Regions from separate parts of the Pseudomonas sp. GW821-FHT02H06 genome, predicted to be linked through region 2. Evidence: predicted binding sites of a transcription regulator. Region 2 holds the regulator's gene; each other region holds the start of a gene.

Region 1 (7,943 bases), on a different contig from region 2:
ATATTTTTGAGAGCCCGCTCGGAGTAGGTCTCCAAATGCGTTCGTTCTTTGGCCAGGGCCCTTTCCCAAGAAATGTAAGCCATGGTTATCATGGGCAAAACAGCCCCTATCAGCCCTGACAGGGTGGCTATTATGACGACTCTTGATTTACGCATTCCCTTGCCTCAAAAAATGGACTCATCCTTTACCGATGATCATGACCTGGCGTTCGGAGTTTGATTTATCCTGGACTACCGGGCAAGTAGGCGTGGAAGGTTTTGCCACCCGAACACTCTGCGCCGACGTTCTTTCCGGGCGCTCAATGCAAAACGGAAAAACGCTGAAGTTCGGGCCAGCCACACATCACCTCTCGAAAACCGAGAGGCCACCACCGCTCTGGACGGACATCAACCACCTGGGATAGCGTGCGCCTCCAACGAAACTCAAAGTGCCCACCCCATGACCGACCGTCAACTCATCGTCCCGGACGAAATGCGTCTACTCGCCGAGCGCGCGGGCTATGCCCCTGCCGTCAAGGTCGGCAAAACGCTTTACTGCGCCGGTCAGGTCGGTCGCACCCCTGAGCTGACAGTCATCGAAGACCCGGAGCAGCAATTCCTGGCAGCGTGGGAAAATCTGCGGCTCGTGCTGGCCGCTGGAGGATGCACCTTCGAAGACGTCGTCGACCTGACGACTTATCACATTGATCTGCACCATCACATGCCCGTGTTCAGGGCAGTGAAGGACAGCGTCTTCCCCCGCGGCGCCTGCCCATGGACATGCCTCGGCGTTAGCGAACTGGCCCGCCCCGGCCTGCTGGTGGAAATCAAGTGCGTGGCGGTGCAGCGCTGATCATCAGCGGCGTGGCCAGTGTGAGCGACGCGCAGGCGCATCGGCTTCGGGAAACCCAGGCTGATGCGTCAGTTATCCCGACGCTTCAGCCTGCCAGTCACCCTCAGCGCGCGGTGATCTTCCACGCGCGGTGGATTTTGCCGTTGCGTGCAAAGTCCGGGTCGACGGTGTGCTGGGTGATCTCCTCCACCGCATAACGCTCTACCAGCGTCTCTTCGAGCTGGAATTTGCGGAAGTTATTGGAGAAATACAGCACGCCGCCCGGCGCCAGACGTGCCATGGCCAAGTCGATCAGTTGAACCTGATCGCGCTGCACGTCGAACACGCCTTCCATGCGCTTGGAGTTGGAGAAGGTCGGCGGGTCGATGAAGATCAGGTCGTACTCTTCGCGACTGGCTTCCAGCCACACCATCACGTCGCCCTGCTCCAGACGATTCTTGTCCGAGAAGCCGTTCAGCGACAGGTTGCGACGCGCCCAGTCCAGGTAGGTTTTCGACAGATCGACACTGGTGGTGCTGCGCGCGCCGCCCTTGGCTGCGTGCACGCTGGCGGTCGCGGTGTAGCAGTAGAGGTTGAGGAACCGCTTGCCCGCCGCTTCGCGCTGGATCCGCATGCGCATCGGCCGGTGATCGAGGAACAGGCCGGTGTCCAGGTAATCCGTGAGGTTGACCAGCAGCTTCACGCCGCCTTCGTTGACCTCGTTGAATTTGCCCTGGGCGCTCTGGCGCTCGTACTGCTTGGTGCCGCTCTGGCGTTCGCGCCGCTTCACCACCACGCGGCTCTTGTCGATGCCCAGCGCCTGAGGGATGGCCGCCAGCGCATCGAACATACGGATCGAAGCCTTTTCCGGATCAATGGACTTCGGCGCCACATACTCCTGAACATGGACCCAGTCGTGGTACAGGTCGATGGCCATGGCGTACTCGGGCATGTCCGCATCGTAGACGCGGTAGCAATCGATGCCTTCGCGCTTGACCCACTTGCTCAGCGCCTTGACGTTCTTCTGCAGGCGATTGGCGAACATCTGCCCGCCTTCGCTCAGGCGCGGTTGCTCGATGACCGGCGCGGGGGCCGGCGTCGGCTTGATCGGGTTGCCATTCTTGTTGTACTGGCGCTCTTGGGGCTCGTCCGGCGCCTGATCGTAGGCGGCTTGCTCACGCTCGGCCTGACGTTGCTCTGGGGTGCGACGCTCGCCGGTGACGAACTGATCCGGCAGCACTTTGATCAACAACAGCTTGCACGGCAGTGCGCCGTTCCAGAACGCGTACTGCTTGTGGCTGCGAATGCCCATGCGCTTGCCCAGGTCAGGCGCACCGGTGAACACCGCCGCTTCCCAGTTCAGGCAGGCCTGACGCAGGCGCTCGCCGAGGTTCTGGTAGAGATACAACAGGCTGGCTTCGTCACCGAGACGCTCGCCGTACGGCGGGTTGCAGATGACCAGACCGGTCTGGTTCTGATCGGGACGCGGCTCGAAGGTCGCCACTTCGCCCTGGTAGATCTTGATCCACTCGCTCAGGCCGGCGCGCTCGACGTTGTTGCGGCCCGGCTGGATCAGACGCGGATCGGCTTCGTAACCCCGAATCCACAGCGGCGGCTTGGCCAGACCCGCTTGCGCACGCTCCAGCGCTTCGTCATGCAGCTTGCGCCAGATCGCCGGCACGTGGCCCAGCCAGGCGGAGAAACCCCAGCGCTCGCGCTTGAGGTTGGGCGCGATGTCGGCGGCAATCATCGCCGCTTCGACCAGGAAAGTCCCCACGCCGCACATTGGGTCAGCCAGCGCGCCGCCTTCAGCGGCAATGCGCGGCCAGCCGGAACGGATCAGGATCGCGGCGGCCAGGTTTTCCTTGAGCGGCGCGGCGCCTTGCTGCAGACGGTAGCCGCGCTGGTGCAGGCTGTGGCCGGAGAGGTCCAGGGACAGAATCGCTTCGCCGCGGTCCAGACGCAGGTGCACGCGCAGATCCGGGTTGAGCTTGTCCACCGACGGGCGTACGCCGTCTGCCGTGCGCAGGCGGTCAACGATGCCGTCCTTGACCTTCAAGGCGCCGAAATGGGTGTTGTCGATGCCCGAACCGTGACCGCTGAACTCAACGGCCAGCGTGCCTTCCGCTTCCAGATGGTCAGCCCACTCGATGTCATGCACGCCGTGGTAGAGGTCCTCGGCATCTTTCATCGGGAAACGCTTGAGCACCAGCAGCACCCGGTTGGCCAGACGCGACCACAAGCACAGCCGGTAGGCGGTCTCCATGTCGGCGGTGCCGCGGATGGCGGAAGTGTGTTCGCGGGTTTCCTCGAGACCGAGGGCGGTGGCTTCCTCCGCCAGCAAGCCTTCGAGGCCTTTTGGGCAGGTGAGGAAAAGTTCGTAACGGTCCGACATGAGTATTCCAGAGCCTAAGGCCATAGCGGCCGGACAACGCATTGTCCGGCCCGATTCCAACAGACGCCTTTCAAGGAGGACGCCTGCGCGGCACACAGTTTGTGCCTGTCCCTCGCACCGATACATTTCGAGTGCGACGGTCCGCCAACGCATCAACGCCGACGTTTTGATGTTAAAAAACCACTATTCAGCACGACGGTGGCTGCAATAAAAAGTCACATCGCCGACCCTTCGTCGTTTTTCCACTGACCGCAAACGGCCAGCACTCTCAATTGCGAAACACTTGCACTGCCACGTGAAAGCCCCGGTTCAAGGGGGCGCTCTTACAAAACTGCGCTGAAACGCGTCAGCGCTTATGGTCGTAATGCCGGAATGGTTACGTTCTTATGACAAAACGATCATTCACAGCGTATCCCTCATTGGTTAGAAATCACCCAAGGTCATCGCCGCAACGGCGGTGGCCGCAAGCCCGCGACGCCGGCAGCGGGCTGCTAACGGCAGAGGATTTTCTGCCGGACCTCAACCTGAGGTCTCCAGGGACATTACAGTCAACAAACGAGGGCAACACCCTATGAGAAGACTTAAGCGTGATCCGATGGAAAGAGCATTTTCGCGCGGATACCAGTACGGCGTATCCGGTAAATCCCGTGAGCTTTGCCCATTTACTCTACCGTCAGTGCGTCAAGCCTGGATCAATGGCTGGCGAGAAGGACGCGGCGACAACTGGGACGGTATGACCGGCACTGCGGGCATTCACAGACTCAACGAACTTCACGCGGTCGGCTGACGCCACCCTCACGTTACAGCCTGACCTAAAGCTTCTTCGACATTCCTGATCGCTTCATCATGACCACGCACGCCCCACCCGGGCGGCGGGCTAAAGCCCAAGAGGGGTTCCAGTCGGAACCCCTCTTTTCGTTTACGCCGTTAGTGATCAGACCGCTTGGTGAGTCATCGCTGCGATCGCGTCCACCGACTCGCGAATCAGCGCCGGCCCTTTATAGATAAAGCCCGAATAAATCTGCACCAGACTCGCCCCCGCCGCGATCTTCTCGGCTGCGTGCCTGCCTTCGGTGATGCCGCCAGCGGCAATGATCGGCAAGCGCCCACCCAACTCACCCGCCAGCACCTTGACGATGTGCGTGCTCTGCTCGCGCACCGGCGCGCCCGAAAGCCCGCCCGCTTCGTCACCGTGGGGCAAGCCCTCGACGCCCTTGCGGCTGAGGGTGGTGTTGGTCGCGATCACCGCGTCCATCCCCGATTCCAGTAACGCGCTGGCCACCAGCACGGTCTCTTCGTCGCTCATGTCCGGGGCAATCTTGATCGCCAGCGGCACGCGCTTGCCGTGGATCAGCGTCAGCGCTTCCTGACGCACCCGCAGGGCTCCGAGCAGTTGCTTGAGCGAATCGCCGAATTGCAGGCTGCGCAGTCCCGGCGTGTTGGGCGAGCTGACGTTGACGGTGATGTAACTGGCGTGGGCGTACACCTTGTCCAGGCAGATGAGGTAGTCATCCACGGCGCGCTCGACCGGCGTGTCGACGTTCTTGCCGATGTTGATGCCCAGCACGCCGTTGTACTGCGCGGCCTGCACCCGGCTCACCAGATGGTCGACGCCCAGGTTGTTGAAGCCCATGCGGTTGATGATCGCCTGGGCGTGGGGCAGACGGAATACGCGCGGTTTTGGATTGCCCGGCTGCGGGCGCGGCGTGACGGTGCCGATCTCGACGAAACCGAAGCCCAGTTGGGCGAAGCCGTCGATGGCCGCGCCGTTCTTGTCCAGCCCTGCCGCCAGCCCGACCGGGTTGGGGAAGCGCAGGCCCATGACGGTCACCGGCAACTGCATCGGCGCCTTGTTGAACAGGCCGTTGAGCCCCAGACGCCCGCCCGCTCCGATCAGGTCAATGGACAGATCGTGGGAGGTTTCCGGGGAGAGTTTGAACAGTAACTGGCGGGCCAGGTTATACATGGGCGGGGGCGGCTCGATTGCGGCTGGGATCAGCGGCGGATTATAAACGCCGGTGCGGGCGAAGCGCGAGGCATGTCGAGAACTTTGCTTACAACCTCGGCTCCCGCTGGCATATGGCTTGCTTGGCGTCCTGTATCGACTCGATCCAATGGCGGAGCGAGCCACAGGACAACGACGTCGCTGGCGCCCCAGTTCAATCGGGGCGAGGCGGCGTTTTTTTTGGACGATCGGCAGCGCTGACCAGCGCGTCGGCCTCCGCGCGGAATGGCAACCATGACTGAAACGCTTACCCCCTCGCTGGCCTGGGTCAACGGCAGCGATGCACCGGAACTGATCAGTGTCGACCTCGGCTTCATGGCGCTGACCGACAGCGCCTCACTGATCGTCGCCGCGACCCAGGGCTTCGCTCAGCCCTATGGCCTGCACATCAACCTGCACCGCCAGACATCGTGGGCCAACCTGCGCGACAAACTGGTCAGCGGCGAACTTCACGCCGCCCACAGCCTTTACGGTCTGGTCTATGCCGTGCAACTGGGGCTGGCCGGGCCGGCAAAAAACATGGCCGTGCTGATGGGGCTGAACCAGAACGGCCAGAGCATCAACCTGTCGAGGGCGCTGCAGGATGCCGGCGTGACCACTCCTGAGGCACTCGATCGGCGCACGCACCAATGCGACTCAAAACTGACCTTCGCCCAAACCTTCCCCACCGGCAATCATGCGTTGTGGCTGTATTACTGGCTCGCGAGCCAGGGCATTCATCCGTTGCGCGACGTCGACAGCGTGGTGGTGCCACCGCCGCAGATGGTCGAGCACTTGCAGGCCGGGCGCATCGACGGCTTTTGCGTCGGTGAGCCGTGGGGTGCCAGCGCGGTTCAGCAGAACCTGGGTTTCACCCTGGCGACCTCCCAGGCCATCTGGCCGGATCACCCGGAAAAGGTGTTGGGGTGCAGCCTGGAATTCGCCGAGCAGTACCCAAACACGGCGCGGGCGCTGGTGATGGCGGTGCTTGAAGCCAGCCGTTTCATCGAAGAGAGCACCGACAACCGGCGCAGCACCGCGCAGCTGCTCAGCGCCGCCGAGTACGTGAATGCACCTGTGGGCGCCATCGTATCCCGGCTGCTGGGCGAGTACGACGACGGGCTCGGCAACCGATGGCACGACCACCACGCGATCCGCTTCCATGGAGACGGTCAGGTGAACATGCCCTGGCTGTCCGACGGCATGTGGTTCATGACCCAGTTCCGCCGCTGGGGATTGCTGCGCGAAGACCCGGATTATCTCGGCATCGCCCGCAGCGTCCAGCAGCTCGGCCTGTACCGCAAGGCCGCCGACGCACTGGGCATCGCCGTCCCGCCGTCGCCGATGCGCAGCAGCCAGTTGATCGACGGCAAAATCTGGGACGGCAGCGACCCGGCGCGTTACGCCCGCAGCTTCAAGCTGCACGCGCTGGCCGATGCCGCCCTCGTTCATGCTGATCGCTGAGGAGACGCCAAGATGCTGCGAATCCTGCTGATCAATGACACCCCCAAGAAGGTCGGTCGCCTGAAAGCGGCGCTGACCGAGGCCGGCTTCGAGGTGATCGACGAATCCGGGCTGATCATCGACCTGCCCGCCCGGGTTCAGGCCGTGCGCCCGGACGTGATCCTCATCGACACCGAATCGCCGGGCCGTGATGTGCTGGAGCAAGTGGTGCTGGTGACCCGCGATCTGCCGCGCCCCATCGTGATGTTCACCGACGAGCACGACCCGGTCGTGATGCGCCAGGCGATCAAGTCCGGGGTCAGCGCCTACATCGTCGAAGGCATTCACGCGCAGCGCCTGCAGCCGATTCTGGACGTGGCCATGGCCCGCTTCGAAAGCGATCAGGACCTGCGCGCGCAACTGCATGCCCGCGACCAGCAACTGGCCGAACGCAAGCGCATCGAAACGGCCAAAGGGTTGTTGATGAAGATGAAGCAGTGCAACGAAGAAGAGGCCTACACCCTGATGCGACGCCAGGCCATGAGCCGGCAGCAGAAACTGATTCAGGTGGCGGAACAAATCATTGCCATGAGTGAATTGCTGGGCTGAGCTTTTCCTTATCCGAGCCGCGCGTGCTTGTTCGATCCAGACGGTTTCATCCAGCCCGTCTCTCCAGCCCGCAGCTCGCGGCGCACATTTGGCCCATGTATTGCTAGCTACACATCACAGGTAGCCAACGGCGGTTGCCCACTCACGACAAAGACGTCGCACCCCTTCGCGAAAGCGCACAGGGCTGCGGCGTTTTTTCGTTTTTGCCCTGAACACATCGGGGCGGGTGGAGTGCCGGTCTGGTGCTTCGCCTGCATGACCTGACCCGTAGCGGTGCGAGCGACATCTCCACCGAACACGAATCCCTGCAGATGAGGTGGTAGATGAACACGAGTTTCTGGAAAGCCGGCCATAAACCGACACTGTTCGCAGCGTTCCTGTATTTCGACCTGAGCTTCATGGTCTGGTACCTGCTCGGCCCGATGGCCGTGCAGATTGCCGCCGACCTGCACCTGACCACCCAGCAGCGGGGCCTGATGGTCGCCACGCCGATTCTCGCGGGTGCGGTGCTGCGCTTCATCATGGGCATGCTGGCCGATCAGTTGTCGCCAAAAACTGCCGGGATCATCGGCCAGGTCATCGTCATCACCGCGCTGCTGGGCGCCTGGCAACTGGGCATTCACAGCTATGAACAGGCGCTGCTGCTCGGCGTATTCCTTGGCATGGCGGGCGCCTCATTCGCCGTGGCCCTGCCGCTGGCCT
Region 2 (7,943 bases):
TGATGGCCACTTCGCGGACTGGCACGTTCAGCAGATCGGCCAGGTCAGCGCGAATGGTCTCGCTGTCTTCGGTATCGAACTTCTGCCGCACGTAGACCGAGTTGCTGCGATTGACGTAAGCGAGGTTCTGCTCGTAATCCTTGAGTGCTGCGCGGGTCATACGGCCGAAATAGCCGTATTCGAAATTGACCGGCCCGGGCTCGACGTCGTACTGCGCCGCAACCTGCTGCCAGAACGCTTCGTCCCGAGCCTGTTCATCCGCCAATTCCGTTATTGCGTATGCAGTGCTGTTCATCAAGCGGCTCGCTTTTATCTATGGGCGTTTAGTTGAAGCGTATGGGGGCTTTCGGCATGCCCTGGCGCAGCGGCTCGCGGGGCCGCGTGCGCAGCGGGTCCAGTAATGCCGAGAGGCCGTTGTGATCGATTTCATGCATCAGGGCCAACAGGCTGCCCAACTCTCCAGCCGGAAAACCTTGTCGGGCGAACCAGTTCAGGTAATCACCTGGCAAGTCTGCCAGCAACCTTCCCTGATACTTGCCGAACGGCATCTCGCGTGTGACTAACAATTTCAATTTCTCTGGATTCATCCAATAACCGTTTATCCGTTCGAGTGAACTTGAACGATACGTGCATTCTGCAATTGCTCAAACACACAGATCATGCATAAAGCGCGGCGCAACTGTCGCTTGATATTGTTAACTAATTGAAAAATATAGATTTTATTTATCAGCTAAAGCTGGCATGCACAGTGCAATATCCCCTCTATCGAGTGTTTCGTTAACAAGACCTTTGATAAACCTGCCAGAAAGGAACCGCAAAATGTCGGATATCAACAAAGAAGCCATCTCTATTCTGAATGACTTGATCGAAACCAGCATTGACGGTGAGAAAGGTTTTCACACTGCTGCTGAAGACGCCAAGAACCCGGAAATCAAGGCTTACCTGCTTTCCCGTTCTTCTGGCTGCAAGACTTCCGTTGCCGAGCTGCAGGCTGAAGTGCGTGCACTGGGCGGCGATCCAGAAGACTCCTCCAGCATTGCTGGCGGCGCACACCGTCTTTGGGTCAACCTGAAAAGCGCTTTGAGTGGCAAGAACGACGAAGCAGTCCTGAATGAAGTCGAAAGTGGTGAAGATCACGCGCTGAAGGCTTACAAAAAGGCCGCACAGGAAGCGACTGAGAAGAACCTCCCAGTCAACGTCACCACCCTGATCCAGCGTCAGCTGCAGGGCGTGCAAGCGAACCACGACAAGGTCAAAGCCCTGCGTGACACCGTTCGTGCTGCCAACAAGTAATTTGTAGCCGCTCGAAAAAATGCCAGCCAGTCTGGCGTTTTTTTATGCCTGCAGTTCGGTGGAGGGCGCGACATAAGGTTCGAATTCCACGCAATTCCTGCCATTTTTCTTGGCGCGGTACAGGGCCCGGTCCGCGGCCTGAAACAGCAGCTCGGGCACGTCATGGTTTACCGGCAGATGCGTGGCGACACCGATGCTGACAGTGATGGGCGCTGTGTCGTCAGCGAACGCCGGCAGCGCTTCAATCGCCAGGCGCAGCTTGTCTGCAATGACACAGGCACCTGCCTTGTCGGTTTCCGGAAGCACCACCATGAATTCCTCACCGCCGTAACGCGCGGCCAGGTCACCGGGCCTGCGGATACTGGCGGCCAGTGTCTGGGCAACGCTGCGCAAGGCGACGTCGCCGCCATGATGCCCGTGCCGGTCATTGAACGCCTTGAAGTGGTCCACGTCGATCATCAGCAACGCTAGGGGCCTTCCCGAACGCATTCCGCGAGCCCACTCCTGCTTGAGCACTTGGTCCAGCCTGCGCCGATTGGCCAGACCGGTCAGCCCGTCCGTTGACGCCAGCGCGGCCAGCTCGCGTTCGGCGTTCTGGCGCAGGCGCAGCTGGCGGCCCAATAGCCACGACAGCCAGAGAATCCCGATGCACAGCAAACCTGTGGCGCCCGCCACCAGCAACGCGTTGCGTTTCCACACGGCGTAGACATCGTCCCGCGATTGAGCGACCACGACGATCAATGGCAAGTCTCCAACCCGTGAGAAGGTGTAAAGCCGCTGTGCGCCGTCGAGCTCGGACACCGCCGCAAAGCTGCCGTTTACCTCTCTCAGAATGCGTTTGAAGTTGGGCCGCATGCTGAAGTTCTGGCCGATGAAGGTCCGGTTGTTGTCATCGGGTTGCCGGGCCAGCATCACGCCATCCGCGCTGAGCAGGTTGACGGTGCTCGTGGGGCCGATGTCCAGGGTGCGAAACAGTTGATCGAAGTACGACAGGCGCATTGATGCACTGGCAATGCCGACGAACTGGCCGTTGTCGGAGGGGAGGCGGCGACTGAAACTGATGCACAGGTCCTTGAAGCCCCAGCGTGACAGGAAGGGCCCGTCGACCACCAGCGCCAGCGAACCGCTGTCCCGGTGTTTCTGAAAGCCCGGCCGGTCGGAAAAGTTGTCCAGCCGAGGCGTCAGCGAGGTGGAGTCGGCGACGATGCGCCCGGTTTCATCCAGCAGCACCACATCGCCCTTAAAGGGCGCCGCCGTGGCCCGGTCGAAGAGCACCAGTTGCCGTAACTCCGGCGAGATCGTCATCACGTCGGGTCGTCGCCATGCAGTGATCAGGCCCTGAAGTGAGGTGTCGTACAGCTCGGCGTTACGCTGCACATCTGCGTCGATCAACTGCACCACGTTGTTTGCGGAGCGCACGGCGGCTTCGTTGGCCGTGCCCAGCTCCCGAAACAGCAACGAAGTCACGATGGCTAAGATGGCTGCCACCGCCAGGGTGCTCCCCAGCATCAGCATCTTCTCGGACCTTGATCTGACCCCTCGCGCTAATGGAGGCATGGCTGTCAGTGGCATCGCTCATCTCTGACGGTAATGGACGCGTCGGGCAGCGGTAAGGCTTATTCGCCTTCGTCGAACTTGTTATTGATCAGTTCGACCAGTCCCGCCAGCGCGGCATCGGCTTCTTCACCTTCGGTGGCCAAGTGAATCAGGGTGCCCTTGCCGGCCGCGAGCATCATGACGGCCATAATGCTTTTGCCGTCGACCATCGTCTCCGGCGTGCGACCGACCCTGATCTGGCAAGGGTACTTGCCGGCGACGCCCACGAATTTGGCGGCGGCCCGGGCGTGCAGACCCAGCTTGTTGATGATGGTGATTTCTAGAGCGGGCATCGCGATGGAGGTCCTTTCAGCTTAGGTCGCGGTGGCGGACCTGAACATTCTTGAGCGATTGCTGCAGCACCTGACCCAGACGTTCGGTCAGGTAGACGGAGCGGTGGTGTCCGCCGGTGCAGCCAATGGCAATAGTAACGTAGGCGCGGTTGCTGGCGGCGAAGCGCGGCAACCACTTATTGAGGTACGAAAAGATGTCCTGGAACATTTCTTCGACGTCCGGTTGAGCCGCGAGGTAATCGGCAACCGGCTTGTCGAGGCCGGACTGCTCGCGCAGCTCGGGCTTCCAGTACGGGTTCGGCAGGCAGCGCACGTCGAACACCAGGTCGGCGTCCACGGGCATGCCGCGCTTGAAGCCGAAGGATTCGATGAGGAAGGCAGTGCCCGGCTCGGGTTTGTTCAGCAGGCGCAGTTTGAGAATGTCGCGCAGCTGGTAGAGATTCAGGTGCGTGGTGTCGACCGTCAGATCAGCCAAGTCGATGATCGGACCGAGCAGGGTTTTTTCGTCACGAATCGCTTCGGCCAGCGAGCGGGTTGCCGTGCTCAGCGGGTGACGACGGCGGGTCTCTGAAAAGCGCTTTAGCAGGGTGGCTTCATCGGCGTCGAGAAACAGCACGTCGCACTGGATGTGCCGGGCCCGAACTTCGGCGAGCATGCGCGGGAATCGCGTCAGGTGACTGGGCAGATTGCGCGCGTCGATCGAGACCGCCAGCAGGGGCTCAGCCAGTTCGGTGTTGATCAGCGCGCGCTCCGCCAGCTCTGGAAGCAGGCCGGCGGGCAGATTGTCGACGCAGTAGAAACCGCTGTCTTCAAGGACATCGAGGGCCGTGCTCTTGCCGGAGCCGGAGCGGCCGCTGACGATGATCATCCGCATGATCAGTGACCGTTCTGGACGTCGAGCACGACGCTGTAGAGCTCTTCGTCGGTTTTGGCACCGCGCAGGCGCTTACGCACATCATCACGGTCGAGCATGCTGGCGATCTGGCGCAGCAATTCAAGGTGAGCATCGGTAGCCGCTTCCGGGACCAGCAACACAAACAGCAGGTCAACCGGTGCGCCGTCGATGGCGTCGAAATCGATGGGTTTCTCGAGATGCAGTACGGCGCTGACAGGCGTTGAGCAGCCCTTCAGGCGGCAGTGGGGAATGGCGATGCCATTACCGAACCCGGTAGAGCCGAGCTTTTCACGGGCAATGAGGCTGTCAAACACGACCTGCTCATCCAGATCAGGCACTTGCGTGCCGATCATTTTGGCGATGTTCTGGAGTACGGCTTTTTTGCTGCCGCCTGGCACGTTCACGAGTGAACGGCCAGGGGTCAGGATATTTTCAAGTCGGATCATGGGTGGGGAGTGTCAGCGAGCAGTCGCGCCTTGCAGCAGACTTTGCTGTTTTTCCTTATGTTTTTTGAGTTGGCGGTCAAGCTTGTCGGCAAGCAGGTCAATGGCTGCGTACATGTCGTCGTGTTCGGCGTTGGCAACCACTTCAGCGCCAGGAACGTGCAAGGTGGCTTCGATTTTCTGCTTGAGCTTCTCGACCTCCATGGTGACCTGCACATTCGTGATCTTGTCAAAGTGGCGTTCCAATCGGGCGAGTTTCTCGCCGATGTAGGTACGCAGAGGTTCAGTCACTTCCAGCTGGTGTCCACTGATGTTGACTTGCATACAGCTTCTCCTTCGTTGCCAGTGCATTAAGAGGCAGGCGTAATGCCTGCCACTGGAACGCTTTGACGTGTGACCTTTACATCAGTCGCTTGCGTTCGCTGGACGGCGAAATCCCAAGGGATTCGCGGTACTTGGCGACTGTGCGACGGGCCACTTGAATGCCTTGTGCTTCCAGTAAACCAGCGATCTTGCTGTCACTCAACGGCTTTTTCTGATTTTCCGCAGCGACCAGTTTTTTGATGATCGCGCGAATCGCCGTGGACGAGCATTCGCCGCCTTCGGAGGTGCTGACGTGGCTGGAAAAGAAATATTTGAGTTCGTAGATCCCGCGCGGGGTGTGCATGAACTTCTGCGTGGTCACCCGGGAGATCGTCGATTCGTGCATGCCGACCGCTTCAGCGATGTCATGCAGAACGAGGGGCTTCATGGCTTCGTCACCGTACTCGAGGAAGCCTCGCTGGTGTTCGACGATTTGCGTGGCCACCTTCATCAGCGTCTCGTTGCGGCTCTGCAGGCTCTTGATGAACCAGCGAGCTTCCTGCAGCTGATTGCGCATGAATGTGTTGTCGGCACTGGTATCGGCGCGACGCACAAAACCGGCGTACTGCGGATTGACCCGCAGGCGCGGCACGGATTCCTGGTTCAGCTCCACCAGCCAGCGCTCGTTGTCCTTGCGCACGATGACGTCAGGCACGACGTATTCGGCTTCGCTGGACTCGATCTGCGAGCCGGGGCGCGGATTGAGGCTCTGGACCAGTTCGATGACCTGACGCAGGTCGTCTTCCTTGAGCTTCATGCGGCGCATCAGTTGCGCGTAGTCGCGGCTGCCGAGCAGATCGATGTAGTCACTGACCAGCTTCTGCGCTTCCGCCAGCCACTTGGTTTTGGCGGGCAGCTGGCGAAGCTGCAGCAGCAGGCATTCACTCAGGTTGCGAGCGCCGATGCCGGCAGGCTCGAACTGCTGAATGCGGTGCAGAACGGCTTCGATTTCGTCCAGCTCGATATCGAGCTCAGGGTCGAAGGCGTCGAGCATTTCTTCGAGTGTTTCGTCGAGGTAGCCCTGATTGTTGATGCAGTCGATCAGCGTCACGGCGATCAGGCGATCGGTGTCCGACATTGGCGCCAGGTTGAGTTGCCACAGCAGGTGGCTTTGCAGGCTCTCGCCAACGGAGGTGCGGGTGGTGAAATCCCACTCGTCATCGTCGTTGCTGGGCAGGCTGCTGGCGCTGGTCTGATAGACGTCTTCCCACGCAGTGTCGACGGGCAGCTCGTTGGGAATGCGCTCGTTCCAGTCGCCGTCCTCCAGATTGTCGACGGTAGGCGCCGATTCCTGGTAGGTGGGTTCCTGAACATCAGCGTTGGGCTTTTGCTCTACGTTATCCGCCAAGGGGTCGGCGTTGTCGAAATCGTCGCCTTCCTCCTGCCGTTCCAGCATCGGGTTCGACTCCAGCGCCTCCTGAATTTCCTGTTGGAGATCCAGCGTCGACAACTGAAGCAAGCGGATTGCCTGTTGCAGCTGAGGTGTCATCGTCAGCTGCTGGCCCATTCTCAAGACTAGCGAAGGTTTCATGGCAGGGCTTAACACCTTATTCGCCGGCGCACTGCGCGCCATTTACTAGCAGGGCGCCGAGGGCGCCAACTTAAGCAAATTATATGCCTGAAGCTGGAGGGTTTGCCTAGAGTGTGATGACAATTAAAAAACGAGGTTGGCGATGGCGCACATTGCGGGAACCGCACAACCTCATGTCATCACTGCGGTTACAGGCGGAACTCGTGACCCAGATACACTTCCTTGACCAACTGGTTGGCCAGGATGGATTCGGCGTCGCCTTCGGCAATCAGCTGTCCATCGTTGACGATGTAAGCGGTTTCGCAGATATCCAGCGTCTCACGCACGTTGTGGTCGGTGATCAGCACGCCGATCCCTTTGGCCTTGAGGTGGTGAATGATCTGCTTGATGTCGCCTACGGAAATAGGGTCAACACCGGCGAAGGGTTCGTCGAGGAGAATGAATTTCGGCGAAGTGGCGAGGGCGCGTGCGATTTCCACACGGCGACGTTCACCGCCCGACAGGCTCATGCCCAGGTTGTCGCGAATGTGGGTGATGTGGAATTCCTGCAGCAGGCTTTCCAGCTCCTTGCGGCGGGCAGCGCGATCGAGCTCCTTGCGGGTCTCCAGGATCGCCATGATGTTGTCCGAGACGGAGAGCTTGCGGAAGATCGACGCTTCTTGTGGCAGGTAGCCAATACCGGCGCGTGCACGGCCGTGCATCGGCTGATGGCTGACGTCCTGGTCGTCGATCAGGACGCGACCCTGATCCGCTTGAACCAGGCCGACGATCATGTAGAAACAGGTGGTCTTGCCGGCGCCGTTGGGGCCAAGCAGGCCGACGATCTGGCCGCTCTCGATGGACAGGCTGACGTCACGTACGACCTGGCGGCTTTTATAGGCCTTGGCCAGGTGCTGGGCTTTCAGCGTCGCCATTACTGGGCCTTCTGCTGGTCGGTTTTCTTTTTCGGCTGGATGACCATGTCGATACGAGGGCGTGGTGCGGTGACCTTGGTGCCATTGGCACGACCGGCGTTCACGACCTGCTTGACGGTGTCATAGACGATTTTCTCGCCTTCGGACGTGTTGCCGTCGTTGACCACTTTGGCCTTGTCGATCAGCACGATGCGGTTCTGGGCCGCGAAGTACTGGATAGTGACGCCCCAGGCCTGAACGATCGGCTTGTCCACCGATGGCTTCTGCTCGTAGTAGGCCAGGTTGCCCACGGACGTGAACACGTCCACGTCGCCTTGCGGTGTACGGGTGATGGTCACGGTGTTGCCGGTGATCTTCATCGTGCCCTGGGTGATGATGACATTGCCTTTGTAGGTGGCGATGCCTTGCTTGTCGTCCAGCTGCGCGTCATCCGACTGGATGTGGATGGGTTGATCGCGATCCGTCGGCAGAGACCAGGCGCTCGCGCTTCCCAGTGCTGCGCCCAGGCCGAGCAAAAAAGGAAGGGTTTTAACGAGCCTCATACTGTCCTCTTACGTTGGATAGCAGGTTCATCCTGCTTTCTTTCAGATACGCTTTCATACCCGTGCCGGTCGT
Region 3 (7,943 bases), on a different contig from region 2:
ATCGACGTGGTGGGTGTCGAGGTGATTGCGCACTTGCAGTTCTTTCAACAGCCCTGCCACCAGATCCACCGGTTTGACGCTGTACAACGCGCCATCCGGCTTGCCCCTGCCCCGCGGCGTGCGCAAGGCATCGTAAATAAACGCTTCGGTCATGCTGTCCTCGCTAAACCGATGATCTGTCTTCTTATATGTCCGGCCGATAGTCGAACTGTCATGGGAGCACTGTCTATCACAAGCGATATCACAGAGCGCGCTCTTTCGCCGGATCGATTGACAGGGTAGCTGGTTGTGAGAAGTTTCGGACTCGGACGAACGGTAGCGGGCTATTGAAAGCAGGCAGTTTTGGTCGCAGGTGTCTAGCAGGCGAATATCTGAGCGATGGCTATTCGCCAATCCTAACGAAGTTATAAGAATTGGACTGGATAATCCTCAATGATCTAAACCGCACAGCACGCGGGCTCTAAGGTTAAGTCAGTAGCAGTGGCGCCATAACAAAATCGATTCACCCAGCGCCCGCCGTCCACGATCTGCTGATCGGGGCACCTGCTCTTTTGCCTCACCTTTGCCAACCCCCGTCTTGGTCTCGGCCAAAGCCCATGGGTTTCTGTCGCTCAGGAATAACAAGAAAAGGCATTTACCATGTTCAAGTTCAAGTTCAAGCGCTCGAAAATACGTCAGGCCGGACTTATCGTTTTCGCCACTACGCTGCTGCTGATCTTGCCGAACATGACTCGGTTGTTTGGCTGAGCAGCCCGCGCTCGGCACGTGCAGCATCCTGAGACGGCGTCACCTGATTCCCTGTCTCATACAAGGTGAGCGGCGGTCGTATGGGTATCAGGTCGTTGTGTTGCGGAGTGTCGGCTTTTTCTGTGGCGGGGGGAGTGGCTGCCTAGCGCACTGAATAGCGCGCAAGGGGTGGGAAGGCGGCCGAGCTGAACGCCCGACCGCTAGGGACTGATCAACCCTGGCGTTGCACCTGAATCATCGGCGCCGGGACGGGCTTTTTCTTCGCAGCGGCCGGAACAGCAATCGGCGATGAGGGCGACACGACCACCTTGGCGTGCATCTGCTCGCAACCACCGCCACGGCGCATGCCGCGCACCGGGCAGGCGTCCAGGTAATCCAGGCCAACCGCCAGCTTCAGATGCCGTTCCGGGATCGCCAACTGATTGGTCACGTCAAAGCTGTACCACGCGTCGTCAATCCACGCTTCTGCCCACGCATGGCTGGACAGGTGTTCGCTGCTGTCACTGTAGAGATAACCCGACACATAGCGCGCCGGCACCCCGAGACTGCGGGCGCAGGCCAGAAACGCGTGGGTGTGATCCTGACAGACGCCAACACGGCTGGCGAACGCTTGGGCGGCGCTGGTATCGACGGCGGTCGAGCCTGGCGTATAGGTGATGTGCTCGTTGAGCGCGTGCATCATATCGATCAGCGCGGTGCGGTCGGTGCGCTTGTGGGTCTGCGCGATGGCAAAGGCGCGAATCGCTTCGTCAGCCTCGGTCAGGCGGGTGAAGCGCAGAAACGGCAGCGACGACTGAGTCTCGTGTTCCGCCTCGCGCTTCTCGTCGATCTCGACCTGGCCGCGCGCACCGATGACGATGGCTTCGTGGGGTTCGTCCAGGGTCAGCACGTGGAGAATATTGCCGAACGGATCGATCTGCGCACGCACCGGGCGCGGCAATGCCAACTGCCAGCTCAACACCTGCTGGCGCTCGCTGTCGTGGGGGGTCAGACGCAAATACTGGATGCTGGCGCGGACCTGATCGTCGTAGTGATAGGTGGTCTCGTGGCTAATTGAGAGTCTCATGCAGCCTCCAGGTAAGAAGTGTGAATGACGCTTCCCAGTTGGGCCAGAAGTGGAATGAATTCGTTCAACCACTCATGCAGGCCTTCATCGAGGATCTCGTCGATGCCGGTGTAGCGCAGGCGAGCGTCCAGCTCGGCGGCCAGACGCTGGGCGGGACGGCCATTGGCCCCCGGCAGACTGGCGAGAATGATGTCCAGCTCCTCAAGGCACGCGCGCAATGAGCGCGGAATGTCCGCACGCAACAGCAGCAATTCGGCGACCTGACGGGCACCCGGTGCATCGCGATAAACCTCTGTGTACGCCTCGAAGGACGACAATGCGCGCAACAGCGCACTCCATTGATAGTAGCCAGCGGCGGAACTGTCTGCCGCCGCGTTGGCGGACGGGCCGCGCAATTCGAGCATTTCATAGCGCGCATCGAGCATGCGCAGGGTGTTGTCGGCGCGCTCGATGAACGTCCCCAGACGAATAAAACGGAACGCGTCGTTGCGCATGATGGTGCCGTAAGTCGCGCCGCGGAACAGGTGCGAACGCTCCTTGACCCACTCACAGAAACGGCTCATGCCGTAGCGGCTCAAACCCTGCTCGGCGATGCCGCGAATTTCAAGATACGTGGCGTTGATGTTTTCCCACATGTCCGCAGTAATGCGCCCACGCACCGCATGGGCACTGGCCCGCGCCGCGCCCAGGCAACTGAAGATGCTCGCAGGGTTCTCGGCGTCCAGCGCGAAAAAGTGCAGCAAGCGCTCGGCATGCAGGTCGCCGTGGCGCTCCAGGTAATCGTCCAGGGTTCCGGTGATCAGCAGGGGCATGGCGATTTCATTGAGGCCATCCCCGCGTCCGTCCTGGGGCATCAGCGACAGCGAGTAACTGACGTCGAGCATCCGCGCGAGGTTCTCGGCGCGCTCCAGGTACCGCGACATCCAATATAAATCCGAGGCAGTTCTACTTAGCATTGGCAGGCATCCTTAATCCTCGACCACCCAGGTGTCCTTGGTTCCGCCACCCTGCGACGAGTTCACCACCAGCGAGCCTTCGCGCAGGGCAACACGCGTGAGACCACCGGGCACTACACGGGTTTCGCGGCCAGCCAGGACGAACGGGCGGAGGTCGATGTGGCGCGGGGCGATGCCGTTCTCGACGAAGGTCGGACAGGTCGACAGACACAAGGTCGGTTGCGCGATATACGCGTGGGGCTTGGCTTTGAGCCGCGCCCGGAACGACTCGATTTCGGCGGCGGTGGCTGCGGGGCCCACGAGCATGCCGTAACCGCCGGAGCCCTGGGTTTCCTTGACCACCAGATCGCCCAGATTGGCGAGCACGTGGGACAGCTCTTCGGGCTTGCGGCACTGCCAGGTCGGCACGTTTTTGAGGATCGGTTCTTCGTCGAGGTAAAAACGGATCATGTCGGTGACGAAGGGGTAGACCGACTTGTCGTCCGCCACGCCGGTGCCAATGGCATTGGCCAGCACCACATTGCCCGACCGGTACGCCGCCAGCAGGCCCGGCACGCCGAGCATCGAATCCGGATTGAACGCCAGCGGATCGAGAAACGCGTCGTCGAGCCGGCGGTAAATCACGTCGACCGCTTTCGGGCCGTCGGTGGTGCGCATGAACACGCGGTCATCGCGCACGAACAGGTCAGCGCCTTCCACCAGCTCGACACCCATTTCCCGGGCCAGAAACGCGTGCTCGAAAAACGCGCTGTTGAAGCGCCCGGGGGTCAGCACGACGACGCTGGGGTTATCCAGCGGGCTAGAGCTCTTCAGGGTGTCCAGCAACAGGTTCGGGTAGTGATCGATCGGCGCAATGCGTTGCGCGGCAAACAGTTCGGGGAACAGCCGCATCATCATCTTGCGGTCTTCGAGCATGTAGCTCACGCCGCTTGGCGTGCGCAGGTTGTCTTCGAGCACGTAATACGTGCCGTCGCCGTCACGCACCAGGTCGACGCCGGAGATGTGCGAATACAGGTCGCGATGCAGATTCAGGCCCTGCATCGCCAACTGGTATTGCTCGTTGGCAAGGACCTGTTCGGCAGGAATGATCCCGGCCTTGATGATGCGCTGATCGTGATAGAGGTCAGCGAGAAACATGTTCAGCGCCTTGACGCGCTGAATGCAGCCGCGCTCCACCACCCGCCATTCGCTGGCCGGAATGCTCCGCGGAATGGTGTCGAAGGGGATCAGCCGCTCGGTGCCCTGCTCGTCGCCGTACAGCGTGAATGTGATCCCGGCGCGATGAAACAATAAATCGGCCTCACGCCGACGCTGAGCGAGCAACTCAGGCGGCGCTTCACCCAACCAGCGGGCGAATTCCCGATAATGCGGACGAACTATGCCGCCCGCATCGTACATCTCGTCATAAAAGGTGCGGATCATGCCGTACTCCTTGTCACCATGGACACCAGAGCCTTCGCAAGGCCCGTGCCATCGGCATAAACGCTTTAATATCAATGGGTTGAATTAAACAGCCGGAGCGTCCGCACCGTTCCTGTGCACGATGCGCCCTAACCCGTTCACCAACGCTTCATGGCGAAGCGTCGTTCACTCTGAAAATCTATCGCTGGCATAGCGACAGTTCATTTCCGTGCGATTCAGGGGCTGAGCATAATCGCCCCATACCGCAGACCAACCCGCCGGATCACACAAGGCGATTGGCTCAAAACCTTATTGGCAACGCCACCCGATATTCCCTTTCCGCCGCTCCCAAGAGAGCGGCTTTTTTTTGCCTGTGATTCAGCTCGGTGCATCTCCCGCTCCACACTTGGTCGTGAAGGCGGGAGACAATTTTCAACGATCGGCGCCTCGCTTCGGCGCATCGCTGTTGATCAAACCCGCTCAATGAAGGCGCTTGAGCTCCTGTTTGACGCCCCAGCCTTCAACCTCTCCGTCCAGACCGAAAATCGCCGTCTGGAAATCCTGCTCGAAGTCGCCTATCCCGTCGTAGGTTGCGTACATCAACTTGCTCAGTTCCAGGTGCCAAGCACCGTCTTCCAGTGCATTGAGCTGGACATTCACTGACTCGCCACGAAATTTTTCCGCAGCCTGACGCGCCCGGTCCTCATCCGGAAAGGTGGCATAGAACTCGATGGGGTGAATGCGTGCGAAGTCGAAACCGCCTTCTTTCATGCAGCGCAGAACATGGCTGCTGATGTCTTCTTGATAGGCTGTGCTCATGAAACGTCCTCCTATGCAACGATAGATAGAGTTTCAACTATCCCGAAACACCCCTCGATGGCGAGGCGTGTAGCGGCAGGTCATCTGCCGCCCGGGACTCAAGCATGTCGCTGACAAGGCCGGTGCGTTTTACAAAACGGGCATACGTACGCGAGCGGACTCGGGTAGATGCATCACCGACCTCGCTCGCAGAGTACGCCCATTGCCAGTGCGTTGCCAATTGGCAGGATGGCGGGAAATACAGGCTTCTTACGAAGCCTCGATGATGGAGATGATCTGTACCGCGTTCTGCTCTTTGAGTGTCTTCACGGTGGGCTCGGCAGTGCGACCGTCGAGGTCGTTCAGATCAAGATCACTGGCGACCGGAAACAGGATCGGACGGAGTTGCTGCGCAGCCTCTTCTTCACTGGGACGGTGATCGGATTCAAGATCGAGGGTTTGCTGCACACCGTCTTTGTCCAGAAACGAAATAGTCCACACTTTCATCAATGTCTCCTCAGTAAAGGCCTGACAACGGCCTGATGATCTTGACCCTTGCAGCGCAACGACGTTCAACCCGAATCGTCAGCGCACAGCTGACGTTGGCAGCCTGAAGCCATGGATTCGCAGGCAAAAAAAACGCCCCGGTCTCGGGGCGTTTTCATCAGGCTGCGGTCATTGTGGCTTGGCGTCTTTGACCCCTGCCGTGTTGTCCAGCAGGCTCTTGGTCGCGGTCTGCAGGAAGCTGTCGAGCTTCTTGCGCAACTCGGCGACGTCCGGCGCATCCGGCATCAGCTCGGCATGGGGCTTGGTGCCCAACTCGTAGCTGTAGACCTTCGGCTCCATTTCCTTGGGTTCGATCAGGATCCGGTTGCCGGTGACCAGCGCCACGGTCTGCTCGCTGCCCGATGGCTTGATTACGCCAAAGCCCTCGTCTCCCGCCGGCAAATTGAGCAGGTCGCGGCCCCAGCACTGGTGCACGGTGTCGCCACCCAGGCGGCCCATGATGGTCGGCACGATGTCAATCTGCGTACCGACGATGCTGCTGCGCTTGCCGAACTTGTCCTGCAGGCCCGGGGCGATCATCAGCATCGGCACGTTGAAGCGGCCCAGGTCCATCTCGGTGATCTGCTCGTTGTTGCCGAAGCCGTGGTCACCGACGACCACAAACAGCGTGTCCTTGTAGTACGGCTCTTTCTTGGCCTTCTCGAAGAACTGACCCAGCGCCCAGTCCGAATAACGCATGGCGGTGAGGTGTTCATCCAGCGTGCCATGCCCGGTGACGCGCTCGACCGGCAGATTGGCCGGCAGTGCGTACGGCGTGTGGTTGGACAGGGTTTGCAGCAAGGCATAGAACGGCTTGCCTTTGGCCTCGCGGGCTTTCAGCTCCTCGGCGCCACGGTCGAACATGTCCTGATCGGACACGCCCCAGGTCGGGTCCGAGAACACCGGGTTGACGAAGTCGTTGCGGCCAATGAAGTTGGTCATGCCCTGGTTGCTGAAGAAGCCTGACTGGTTGTCCCAGGCGAAGTCACCGTTGTAGACGTACACGTCGTCGTACTTGCGCGCGCTGAGCAGCTGCGGCAGACCCGACAGCTTGTGGCTGCCTTCCGGTGTCTGCATCAGGTATTCAAAGCCCGGCAGGTTCGGGAAGCACGCCATAGTGGCGAACATGCCCTGATGGGTGTGCGTACCGTTGGAGAAGAAGCGATCAAACAGCAGACCTTCCTGGGACAGTTTGTCGAAGTAAGGCGTGATGTTCGATTCGTCACCCAGCGCACCCACCGAATGGCCGGCGAAGCTTTCCATCAGGATCACAACGACATTCTTGATCGGCAGCGTGTTGGCCGCCGGCGGTGTGAAATCACGACGGACAGCGGCTTTCTCAGGATCGATCAGCTTGTCGTTGGCGGTCAGCAGCATGTCGCGGACCGTCTGCTGGGCTTCAGCCACAGGCAGGGTCGCTTTCCAGATGTTGTCGCGGTCCTCGGACATCCGGCTCTTCGCCGCCGCGATCAGCGTCAGCGTGCCGTTCAGGCCAAGGGTGTTGGCGAAGTTGGAGTCCGTGGTGTAGGCATCGCCCCAGCGCAGCGGCGGGCCCTGGCGCAAGGTGCCGCGAGCGGCGATGACGGCCACCACCAGACACAGCAGGAAGACCACGGCGCGTTTGTACAACGGCGCGACCACACGGTTGTCGGCGCTGGCGACGTTGAACCCGCCACGGGGACGGGTCACGCGATCGACGCCTTTGAAGACCAGGCTCAGCAGCCAGGTCACCAGTGCCCACGCCAACAGATAACGAACCACCGGGTAGCCGTACCAGATCATGCTCAGAACGGTTTTCGGGTCTTCTTTGACGTACTGGAAAACCAGGCCGTTCAGGCGCTGGTGGAATTCACGGTAGAAGTCCATCTCCATCAGGCCGAAGAACGCGGTCAGGCTCGCAACCAGCGTCAGCCAGAAGCGAAACACCCCACGGGCCGCCATCAGGCGCGCGCTGAACAGGGACAGCAGAAGGGGAATCAGGATGTACACGACCAGACGCAGATCGAATCGCAGGCCATTGCCGAACGCCTCGACAAACGTCGAAGCCGGCGTCGCGCCGATGCCTTCGCGGTTATAGACCAGCAGCGCAACGCGCAAAAGGGTGTACAGGACCATCAGCACCAGGCCGCTCAGGAGCGTATAGGCCAGGTGCGATTTGACGGTAGGTTGCGGCGCGCGCGCCGGGGCGTCCGTTTTGGCCATGTGTTGTGGGATCCGTTGGATTCAGGTTTAGGTTCAAAAAGCGGTGCGCCCGACCACATCGAAATGCCGGTCCGGGCTGCGGGGGCCAAATATTACGTGAACCCTCGCGGTTTACCACCGATCCCGCGCATTCTTCATGACGGATCGGCTCAAACATTTATCTCAATCAGTGGGCAGCCTTGGAACGGCGCGAATCTTCCCGAAGAAACGGTGAAAATTCCGTTCAT

Evidence for each region. The regulator sigma-54, encoded in region 2, starts transcription at its own class of promoters, with help from an activator protein. The targets are predictions, from matches to a motif close to ANTGGCATNNANNTTGCTNT.
Region 1: AC07VF_RS13035 (CmpA/NrtA family ABC transporter substrate-binding protein) is a predicted target of sigma-54. The motif match lies at 5,277-5,296, and genes of this name have one in related genera.
Region 3: AC07VF_RS17370 (circularly permuted type 2 ATP-grasp protein) is a predicted target of sigma-54. The motif match lies at 4,225-4,244, and genes of this name have one in related genera.

What each region holds. Positions count from the first base shown of each region.
Region 1 is NZ_JBWKVD010000006.1:261,866-269,808, forward strand. Features, by position in the region: gene AC07VF_RS13010 (EAL domain-containing protein) at 1-155, opposite strand, end outside; gene AC07VF_RS13015 (RidA family protein) at 439-831, shown strand; gene rlmKL (bifunctional 23S rRNA (guanine(2069)-N(7))-methyltransferase RlmK/23S rRNA (guanine(2445)-N(2))-methyltransferase RlmL) at 935-3,205, opposite strand; gene rmf (ribosome modulation factor) at 3,777-3,992, shown strand; gene AC07VF_RS13030 (quinone-dependent dihydroorotate dehydrogenase) at 4,140-5,171, opposite strand; gene AC07VF_RS13035 (CmpA/NrtA family ABC transporter substrate-binding protein) at 5,445-6,653, shown strand; gene AC07VF_RS13040 (ANTAR domain-containing response regulator) at 6,666-7,241, shown strand; gene AC07VF_RS13045 (nitrate/nitrite transporter) at 7,565-7,943, shown strand, end outside.
Region 2 is NZ_JBWKVD010000007.1:200,884-208,826, forward strand. Features, by position in the region: gene AC07VF_RS14130 (aminotransferase class V-fold PLP-dependent enzyme) at 1-295, opposite strand, end outside; gene AC07VF_RS14135 (DUF3820 family protein) at 324-587, opposite strand; gene AC07VF_RS14140 (PA2169 family four-helix-bundle protein) at 820-1,293, shown strand; gene AC07VF_RS14145 (sensor domain-containing diguanylate cyclase) at 1,336-2,865, opposite strand; gene AC07VF_RS14150 (HPr family phosphocarrier protein) at 2,910-3,182, opposite strand; gene rapZ (RNase adapter RapZ) at 3,199-4,056, opposite strand; gene ptsN (PTS IIA-like nitrogen regulatory protein PtsN) at 4,059-4,523, opposite strand; gene hpf (ribosome hibernation-promoting factor, HPF/YfiA family) at 4,536-4,844, opposite strand; gene AC07VF_RS14170 (RNA polymerase factor sigma-54) at 4,921-6,414, opposite strand; gene lptB (LPS export ABC transporter ATP-binding protein) at 6,603-7,328, opposite strand; gene lptA (lipopolysaccharide transport periplasmic protein LptA) at 7,328-7,870, opposite strand; gene lptC (LPS export ABC transporter periplasmic protein LptC) at 7,857-7,943, opposite strand, start outside.
Region 3 is NZ_JBWKVD010000010.1:107,237-115,179, reverse strand. Features, by position in the region: gene AC07VF_RS17385 (acetyl-CoA C-acetyltransferase) at 1-153, opposite strand, end outside; gene AC07VF_RS17380 (transglutaminase family protein) at 959-1,813, opposite strand; gene AC07VF_RS17375 (alpha-E domain-containing protein) at 1,810-2,769, opposite strand; gene AC07VF_RS17370 (circularly permuted type 2 ATP-grasp protein) at 2,782-4,191, opposite strand; gene AC07VF_RS17365 (ribonuclease E inhibitor RraB) at 4,651-4,989, opposite strand; gene AC07VF_RS17360 (hypothetical protein) at 5,239-5,475, opposite strand; gene AC07VF_RS17355 (LTA synthase family protein) at 5,644-7,716, opposite strand; gene AC07VF_RS17350 (hypothetical protein) at 7,720-7,943, shown strand, end outside.